Regions from separate parts of the Paucibacter hankyongi genome, predicted to be linked through region 1. Evidence: predicted binding sites of a transcription regulator. Region 1 holds the regulator's gene; the other holds the start of a gene.
What was found. The regulator FNR, encoded in region 1, switches genes on or off when oxygen is low (the NO sensors DNR and NnrR bind a similar motif). The targets are predictions, from matches to a motif close to TTGATNNNNATCAA.

Region 1 (5,628 bases):
GATGCCACCCGCGATGGCGATCGGTGAGCGTTTGTTCGCCAATAACTGCGCCGGTTGCCACGGTTCAGACGCCAAGGGCAGCAAGGGTTTCCCGAACCTGACCGACGGTGACTGGCTGTATGGCGGTGAGCCTGAAACCATCGTCAAGACCATCACCGAAGGTCGCAATGGCGTGATGCCTCCGATGGCTGCAGCAGTGGGTGGCCCGGAAGATGTCAAGAACGTGGCCAACTATGTGCTGAGCCTGTCGGGCAGCGCACATAACGCCATCGCCGCACAGCTGGGTAAATCCAAGTTTGGCGCTTGCGCAGCCTGCCACGGCGCGGACGGCAAGGGCAACCAGGCCTTGGGCGCGCCCAACCTGACCGACAAGATCTGGCTGCACGGCTGGGGCGAAGAGGCCGTGATCAATATGATCAACAACGGCAAGAACAATATGATGCCGGCCCACGGCACCCGCTTGAGCGCCGAGCAGATCAATGTTTTGGGTGCTTATGTGTGGGGCTTGTCGCGCGGTGCTTCGTCGACGACGGCGCAGGCTCGTTGAGGTTGATGGCTGTTGAATGACTGATATTGCGTCGAAGCAGCGCGGTACCGCCGCGCTGTCCAAACCCGGTCCCGATGGCGATGCGGTGATCGAAATCGTGTCGCTTTATGCGGCACAGAAGAAAATCTATCCGCGCGCCGTCAGCGGCCTTTTCGCCAGCTGGCGTTGGGGCTTGGTTTGGTTCACGCAGCTGTTGTTTTACGGCCTGCCCTGGCTGGATTGGAATTCGCGCCAAGCGGTGCTGTTCGATCTGGCCAGCCGCCGTTTCTATATCTTCGGCTTGGTCCTGTATCCGCAGGACTTCATTTACCTGACGGGCCTGCTGCTGATCTCAGCCTACGGTCTGTTCTTGTTTACCGCCGTGGCTGGGCGGCTCTGGTGTGGGTTTGCCTGTCCGCAGACGGTCTACACCGAGATTTATATGTGGATCGAGAAACAGTTTGAAGGCGACCGTCAGGCTCGCATCAAGCTGGACAACGGTCCCTGGAATTTCAACAAACTCTGGCGCAAGAGTGGCAAGCAGTTCACTTGGATCGCGCTGGGTTTGTGGACTGGTTTCAGCTTCGTCGGCTACTTCACGCCGATCAAGCAACTTTGGGCCGAGGCCTTCACCTTGGGCTTTGGGCCCTGGGAATGGTTCTGGGTCCTGTTCTACGGTTTTGCCACCTACGGCAATGCAGGCTATATGCGTGAGCAGGTCTGCAAATACATGTGTCCTTATGCGCGCTTTCAAAGCGCCATGTTCGACAAGGACACCTTGATCATCAGCTACGACGCTGAACGCGGTGAACCGCGTGGTTCGCGTAGCAAAAAAGCCAGTGCAGATGAGATCAAAGCCCAGGGCCTGGGCTCCTGCATTGACTGCACCTTGTGTGTCCAGGTGTGCCCGACCGGTATCGACATCCGCAAGGGCCTGCAGTATGAGTGCATTGGCTGTGCGGCTTGTGTCGACGTCTGTGATGGCGTGATGGACAAGATGAATTACCCGCGCGGTCTGATTCGGTATGACACGCAAAATGGCCTGGCCCAACACCTGAGCAAGGCGCAGAAACTGCGTCGCATGTTCCGCCCGCGGGTGGTTTTGTACAGCGTGGTGTTGGTGGTTCTGTGCTCGGCTTTGCTCGGCAGTTTGTTGTTCTTGCGCAGCCCGGTGAAGCTCGATGTGGTGCGGGATCGCGGCGTGATGGCGCGTCTGGTGGAGGATGGCTATATCGAGAATCTGTACCGCCTGCAGGTCATGAACGCCTCCGAGCAGGTTCGCAGTTACACCATCACGGTCAGTGGCATGGAGCAACTCGCCCTGGCCAAGCCAGTTGAAATGACGGTGCAGCCCGCGGAAGCGCGTTGGGTCTCGGTGGCGCTGCGGGTGCCGCCCGAGGTGGCCGCCAAGGCCGGTACCGGCGCCCATGCCATCAAGTTCCAATTGAATGGCGCCGAAGTGGCGGGCTCTGTCTCGAAGGCGGGGCTGGCCTTGGAAGAAAAATCAACCTTTGTGGTGCCGCGCTAAGCTGGCGGTGCTAAGTTAATGAATCGCGGCGACGGAGACAAATGATCATGAGTACGCAAGACAAGAGCACGCAGACCTTGGCTGCTTCGGAAGGCCGCAAGTCCAAGTCCTGGTGGCGTGAGCCGATGATGTGGCTGGTGGTGGGTGGACCGAGCCTGGTGGTGGTGGCCAGTTTTGCCACCTTGAGCCTGGCCCTGAGTCATCCCGATCCGGTTCTGCAGGAGCAGGTGGTCAGCAGCAAGGCCAGCGGTACCAAGGCCATGTTGCCCGCGCGTGAGGCTCGCAACCACGCCGCCACAGGTGGGCAATGAATTCGCCGATCGGCTCTCCCTCCGCCGATCTGCCTGAGGCGCAAGGCGACGGTAGCAGCCGTCTGAGCCGCATGGCCATGGCGGTGATCTGGCCATCTTTCCTGATGGCGGGGGTGGTGGAGGCCTTGGTGTTTGCCGTGGTCGACCCGAGCGATCTGACCTGGTTTGGCGGGGCGCCAATGGACTTGCCTAGGCAAGCCATCTATACCTTGAGTTTCCTGCTGTTCTGGCTGGTCATTGGGCTGAGCTCCAGCCTGAGCTTGCTGCTGGCTGACCTGCCGAATCAGCCCGAGAACCCGCATCCGCGGGCTTGGCCGCGTTGAACCTAGCGTCTAGGTTTGCAGCAGGAGGCGAGCGAACAGTTTTGCGCGAGCGCAGGGGGGGGCAGGGCGTACGGGGGGCAGGGCGCCGTGACCGGCTTTCCTCCCCCAGCACAGACCTCGGCCTAGTTTGGTTCAGCAGGCTGTACTGTTGACCAGCTTTTGCAGGCCCGCTTGATCCAGGATGCGCAGATGACGCTGCTTCACTTCCAGCAGCCCTTCATCCTGGAACTTAGAGAAGGTGCGGCTGACGGTCTCCAGCTTCAAGCCCAGATAGCTACCAATCTCTTCGCGCGTCATGCGCAGCACCAGCGCTGCGGAGGAGAATCCGCGTGCCTGCAGGCGTTGCGTCAGGTTCAGCAAAAACGCGGCCAGACGCTCCTCGGCCCGCATGCTGCCCAGCAGCAACATCACGCCGTGGTCACGCACGATTTCGCGGCTCATGATCTTGTGGAACTGACGCTGCAGGTCGGTGAACTCGCGTGACAGCTCTTCCAACTGTTCGTAGGGAATCACGCAGACCGAAGAGTCCTCCAGGGCCACCGCGTCGCAGCTGTGGCGGTCGGTGCTGATCCCGTCCAGGCCCAGCAGTTCACCGGCCATCTGGAAGCCGGTCACCTGATCGCGGCCGTCTTCGGAGGCAACACAGGTTTTGAAAAAGCCGGTGCGCACTGCGTACAAAGATTGAAAACTGTCGCCACTGCGAAACAGGGTGTCACCGCGGCTGACTTGGCGGCGGGTGGCGACCAGTTTGTCGAGTTGAGCCAAATCATCCGAATGCAGGCCCACGGGCAGGCACAGTTCGCGCAAATTGCAGCTCGAACAGGCAACCTTCAGGGGTTCGATCTTGATCGGTAGCGTGGCGTTCATCATGGGCCTTGTTTCGATCCGGCTGGCGTGCCGGCTGACGGCTTCGTCGTGGCGTGAGCGCTCCGACGAGTCCTTGGAGAGTTGCGAAGTTTTGACGGGCATGAGCATGATGTACCTCAAACGTTGCCGCATTGTTGGTGCGAACAAGCGTGGGAAGCTTGATCCTGATCAAGTCGGGTGGCCAAAGCCTTGGCACAGTGTGCGCCATGGTACAGAACATTCAAGCCGCCCCCGCTTCGACCTCTTCGACGGCCACCCCTAATATCAACGAGGATCTGTTGCGTCGGTTCGACGTGTCCGGCCCGCGTTACACCTCTTACCCCACCGCCGATCGATTTGTGGAGGCCTTCACGGCCACCCAGTATGAGCAGGCGCTTGCGCAGCGGGCCAGTGGCTCGCTGGTGGGTGGGGCTTCGCCCTTGTCGCTGTACCTGCACATTCCTTTTTGTGAGTCGGTTTGTTATTACTGCGCCTGCAACAAGGTCATCACCAAGCATCATGACAAGGCCGCCGAGTACCTCGAAGCCCTGATCATCGAGATGGACCTGACGCTGGCTCATCTGGGTCGCGGTGCTTCGGTGTCTCAACTGCATCTGGGTGGCGGTTCGCCGACTTTTTTGAGCGATGCCGAGTTGACCCTGCTGATGCAGGCGCTGCGCGAGCGCTTCAAGGTGGCGCCGGGGGCCGAGGTGTCGATCGAGGTTGATCCGCGCACCGTCACGAACGAGCGACTGCGCCACTTGCGTGAACTCGGCTTCAATCGCCTCAGCTTCGGCGTGCAGGATTTCGATGCCGATGTGCAAAAGGCGGTGCACCGAATTCAAAGTTACGAAAGCGTCGAGGCCTTGATGCGCGCCTCGCGCGAGTTGGGCTTTGAGTCCACCAATGTGGACTTGATCTACGGTCTGCCATTGCAAACGCCGGAGTCTTTTGCGCGCACGATTGCGCAGGTGGGGGCCTTGAAGCCGGATCGGATCGCGCTCTATGGCTATGCCCACTTGCCGCAACGCTTCAAGCCGCAGCGCCGGATTGATTCGACGCAGTTGCCGCCGGCCGCAGACAAGGTGGCGATGCTGGCTGGAGCCATTGCGGGCTTCGAGACCCATGGCTACAGCTATATCGGCATGGATCACTTTGCGCTGTCGACCGATTCGCTGGCCGTGGCCAAGCGCCAGGGCCGTTTGCACCGGAATTTCCAGGGCTACAGCACGCAGTCCGATTGTGATTTGGTCGCGCTGGGCGTGTCGGCCATTGGCCGTGTCGGCGCCTGCTACAGCCAAAACGCCAAGACTTTGGATGAGTATTACGACGCCTTGCGCCAGGGGCAATTGCCGGTCAATCGCGGCCTTGCCTTGACCCGTGACGATATCGTGCGTCGTGCCGTCATCATGGCCTTGATGTGCCAAGGGCGGCTCGAGTTCGAGTCGATTTCCTTGGCGCATCTGGTCGACGTCAAAGACTACTTCAGGCCCGAGTTGGAACGCATGGCGGAGCTGGCCGAACAGGGCTTGGTCACCATTGAGCCCGATGCGATCCAAGTCACGCCGATGGGTTGGTACTTTGTGCGCGCGGTAGCCATGGTGTTTGACCGTTATCTGCAAGCCGACCGGAGCCGCGAGCGATTCTCTAGAATCATCTGATGCTTGATGTCGCACTCGCCGGCTCGGCCCTGATGATGGGCCTGGCCGGCACACCTCATTGTTTGGCCATGTGCGGCGCCTCCTGCGCCGCGGCCGGTGGGCGAGCGCCCTATGCTTTTCAATTCGGGCGTCTGTTGGGTTACAGCCTTGCCGGCGCACTAGCGGCCGGCAGCATGCAGGTCTTGAGTCAGTTGGGTCAGTCCACGGCCCTGTTGCGGCCGCTGTGGGTTTTGGTTCAGGTGGCGGCTTTTCTGTTGGGCATGGCCCTGTTGTTGCGCGGGCGCCAACCTGCGTGGCTTGAGCGCCTGGGGCAAGATGTCTCTCGGCAAGTTGAAGTGCCGGTAAGTGAGCTGCGGCGTGGTGGGGTCAGCATGGCAGGGTCTCGGCGCGTCGCGGTCGCTGGCATGGTCGGAATGGCTTGGGTGGCCTGGCC
Region 2 (3,995 bases), on a different contig from region 1:
CACCGCTGCCGGTCGAAAGCATTGGGGCGGCTACGGGCTGAGGGTGGGGCTGGGGCATCGTGGCCGGCGCCTGTGTGGCGGCGCAGCCGATCAGACCGGCGCTCAGCGAGAGGCTGCACAGCAGCCGGTAAACAAGGCTTGGCCTCATGATTTGTCCTTGGCCAGCGCTTCGGTCGGGAAACCTTGCCGCAGCTTGGTGGCGATCCATTCGGCTTCGCTTTCTGAAATCATGCTGCGCCAGGGGGGCATCGGTGTGCCCGGGCGACCGTGGTAGATAGTCGATTTGAGGGCCAGCACTGGCGTTTCCGCCAAGGCCTCGCGGGTCAGCGCGGGGCCGAGGCCGCCGGTCAACTTCATGCCGTGGCAACTGCCGCAGTCCTGCCTGACCATGCGCACCAACTCCTGCTGGCGCGCATTGCTCGGGGGCTCGGCGGCTTGTGCAGTCAGGCCAAGGGCCGCTCCGCACAAGAGCATGGGCAGTCGCCACATCGGATCAGCTCTTCAGGATCAGTTCCACCGCCGACTTCAGGTCGGCGTCGCTGATCTTGTCCGGACCGGTTGGGGCCATGGGCACCGGGCCGAAGGAGCCCGCGCCGCCCTTGCGTACCTTCTCGCTCAGCTTGGCGACCACGTCCTGACCTTTGTACTTGGCGGCGATGTCCTTGAACGATGGGCCGACAATCTTTTTGTCTTTCGAGTGGCAGGCCATGCAGCCGGCCTTGTTCATGGCGTCATCGACCTCGGCCGCCTGAGCGCCGAAGGCAAGCAGCAGCGCCAATGGCATCAACAGCGTTTTCTTCATGATGAGTTCTCCTCGGATTGAAAGTTCAGCGCCCGCACGGGGCGGGCGCCTGGCTGGCTCACATCAATAGACGTCGTGCTGGGTGTTGTAGACGTTAAAGTGGCCGGTCGGTGTGATCAGGCGCGGGTCCTTGATCACGGCCTTCAGCTTCAAGGTCTTGTCATCCACGATCACCATGGCGCTTTGCTTGTTCTTGGCCGACCAGACCGAGAACCAGACTTCATCACCGGCCTTGTTGAACTCCGGTTGAACGACGCGTTTGGCGCCGTCATCGCTCAAGCCCGCCCATTCGGCGATCGGCAGCACGGTGTAGCCCTTGTCCAGGTTTTTGATGTCATAGACCGCCACCGATTGCGAGATCTTCGGATCCGGGTTCAGTGGTGAGTCCGAGTACAGGTGGCTGCTCTTCGGGTGGCTCTTGATGAACAAGGCGCCGCCGCCTTGGCCCTTCAGCTCAGCCACCTTCTTGAAGGCTTGCGCCTTGTGGCCCTTGGGGTCGGTGCCGATCAGGGAGATCGAGTCATCGCCCAGGTGACCGGTCGACCACACCGGACCATAGGTCGGGTGCACAAAATTGGCGCCACGTCCGGGGTGCGGGATCTTGCCGACATCGATCAGGGCGGTCAGCTTGCCGTCTTTGGCGTCAATCACCGAGATCTTGTTGCTCTGGTTGGCGGCCACCATGAAGTAGCGCTTGCTGGCGTCCCAGCCGCCGTCATGCAGGAACGGCGCCGAGCCGATTTCGGTGACCTTGAGCGCGTCGATGTTGGAGTAGTCCACCATCAACGTCTTGCCAGTTTCCTTGACGTTGACCACAAACTCGGGTTTGAAGTGCGAGGCCACGATCGAGGCCACGCGGGGCTCGGGGTGGTACTCCTGCGTGCCGACCACCATGCCGCGGGTGCTGACGATCTTCATCGGCTCCAGCGTGTCGCCCTTCATGATCACGTACTGGGGCGGCCAGTAGGCGCCGGCGATGGCCAGCTTGTCGGTGAAGTCGCCTTCCTTGCCCTTGTACTTGCTGGTGTCCACCGAACGGGCTTCCAGACCAATCCGTACTTCGGCGACGTTATCGGGCGTGGGCATCCACAGGTCGATCATATTGATCTTGGCATCGCGGCCAATCACAAACAGATAGCGGCCTGAGGCGGAGGTGCGCGAGATGTGCACCGCGTAGCCGGTCTTGACGATATTGATGATCTTCTTGGTGTCGCCGTCGATCAGCGCCACTTCGCCGGTGTCGCGCAAGGTGGTCGAGAAGATGTTCTCGATGTTGTAGTTGTTCATCTTCTTGGTCGGGCGCTGTTCCGGCGGAACAATGACCTTCCAGGTCGACTTCATCTGCGCCATGCCGAACTCGGGCGGCACCGGGGCGTCTTGCTGGATGTAGCGGGCCATCACGTCGACGGTCTTCTCGTCCATCTCACCCGAGGTCAGCCAGTTCGGCATGCCGGCGGCCGAGCCGTAGGCGATGAAGACCTTCAGGTAGTCGGTGCCTTTACCGATGGTGATGTCGGGGGTCAGCGGCTTGCCGGTGGCGCCCTTGCGCAGCACCCCGTGGCAGCCGGCACAGCGCTCGAAGTAGATCTTGCGACCCAGCTCGAACTCCGCCTGTGTCATCGGCGGCGCCTTGGGGTTGGCGCTTTGGTACATCGGCACGTCTCCCAGCGGCGAGGAGCCGGCCTGGTAGTTCATCTCGGCCGGTGTGACGTTCTTCTTCTCCTGCGCCTGTGCGCCGGAGGAAGCCAGAGCGGCCAGCGATGCCAGCGTCAGCGCCGCAAACCGGTACAGATGCGATGTTCTTCTCATTGCTCTACTCCATCAGAGGGGCCTGACTTGCGTCGAGGCCAGCAGCGTGACGGCCATGTTTTTCATGGGCTCGCGAGGGGCTGCGTTTCCTGTTGCGAGCAGAGGCATCCTCTCGCGCGTCGGCGTTCAAGTCCTTGAACTGGTTCAAGGACAGGGTCGGCCGCTGCTTTTCAAATGAGCTGCATCAAATTGACCTTGGAGCGCTGCATGAGCATGCTGGATGAACCGCTGTACTTTGGCACTTTGCGCAAGCTGGGCGTACCCAATGCCACCGCGGGCCGGCCGGCGCGCGTCACTCTGGTGGGCGCGGGTCCGGGGGACCCGGACTTGTTGACGGTGAAGGCCGCGCGCGCGCTCGGGCAGGCCAGTCTGGTGCTGTATGACCATCTGGTGTCCAAAGATGTGTTGAAGCTCTTGCCTGCCGACGCCGACCTGATCTATGTGGGCAAGGAAAGCGGCCAGCACACCTTGCCGCAAGAGGCCATCATCGAGCTGATGGTGCGTCTGGCCAAGAGCGGCAAGGCAGTGCTGCGCCTGAAGGGCGGCGACCCGTTCATCTTTGGCCGGGGCGGCGAGGAGGCGCAGGCCTTGGCCGCGGCGGGGATTCCTTTTGAAACCATTCCCGGCATCAGCGCCGCACAGGGCGCCGGGGCTTACGCCGGCATTCCACTGACACACCGCGACCATGCCTGCTCACTGGTGTTTGCCACCGGGCATTTACGCGGTGCCGCCGAGGGCGCTCATGGTGGGGAGCGCAGCGTGGATCTGGACTGGCCGATGCTGGCGCGTCCGAACCAAACGGTCGTGATCTATATGGGTTTGGGGGCGCTGCCCATCATCTGCGATCAGCTGATGGCGCACGGCGTGTCTCCCGACATGCCGGCCGCCTTGATTGAGAAGGCCAGCCTGCCCGAGCAGCGTTGCGTGGTCGGGCAGGTGCAGAGCTTGCCGTCGCTGGCCTTGCTGCACGCGATCAAGGCGCCGGCCTTGATCGTGATTGGCACCGTGGTCAGCCTGCAGACCGAATTGGCCGCAGGCATGGCCCAGCAAGCGGCGGGACTTACCAGATCCTGATCCGCTCGGACTCGGGCTTATGCAGCTTGTCGCCGGGCTTGGTGTCAAAGGCCTGGTGGAAGCCGTCGTGATTGATGGCCGTGCCGTTGGCGCGGAACTCGCCGGGCGAGTGCGGGTCGGTGGTCAGCATCTGCAGCGCGCGCTCCTCGCGGGCCTTTTCGCGCCAGATCTGCGAGAAGCCGAGGAAGAAGCGCTGCGCGCCGGTGTGGCCGCCGATCACCGCCGCCGGCTTGCCGGCCAGTGAGCGTTGATAGGCCTTGTAGGCGATCTGCAGACCCGACAAGTCGGCAATGTTTTCGCCCAGCGTCAG

Region 2: a site for FNR is predicted at 2,746-2,759, ahead of cobA (uroporphyrinogen-III C-methyltransferase). Genes of this name have one in related genera too.

The regions. Positions count from the first base shown of each region.
Region 1 is NZ_JBBHJX010000003.1:226,460-232,087, reverse strand. It holds gene ccoP (cytochrome-c oxidase, cbb3-type subunit III) at 1-547, shown strand, start outside; gene ccoG (cytochrome c oxidase accessory protein CcoG) at 564-2,054, shown strand; gene WG899_RS06980 (hypothetical protein) at 2,102-2,365, shown strand; gene WG899_RS06975 (hypothetical protein) at 2,362-2,688, shown strand; gene fnr (fumarate/nitrate reduction transcriptional regulator Fnr) at 2,821-3,558, opposite strand; gene hemN (oxygen-independent coproporphyrinogen III oxidase) at 3,762-5,195, shown strand; gene WG899_RS06960 (sulfite exporter TauE/SafE family protein) at 5,195-5,628, shown strand, end outside.
Region 2 is NZ_JBBHJX010000012.1:25,544-29,538, forward strand. It holds gene WG899_RS16340 (cytochrome D1 domain-containing protein) at 1-148, opposite strand, end outside; gene WG899_RS16345 (c-type cytochrome) at 145-489, opposite strand; gene WG899_RS16350 (c-type cytochrome) at 494-802, opposite strand; gene WG899_RS16355 (cytochrome D1 domain-containing protein) at 866-2,611, opposite strand; gene cobA (uroporphyrinogen-III C-methyltransferase) at 2,786-3,685, shown strand; gene WG899_RS16365 (M13 family metallopeptidase) at 3,672-3,995, opposite strand, start outside.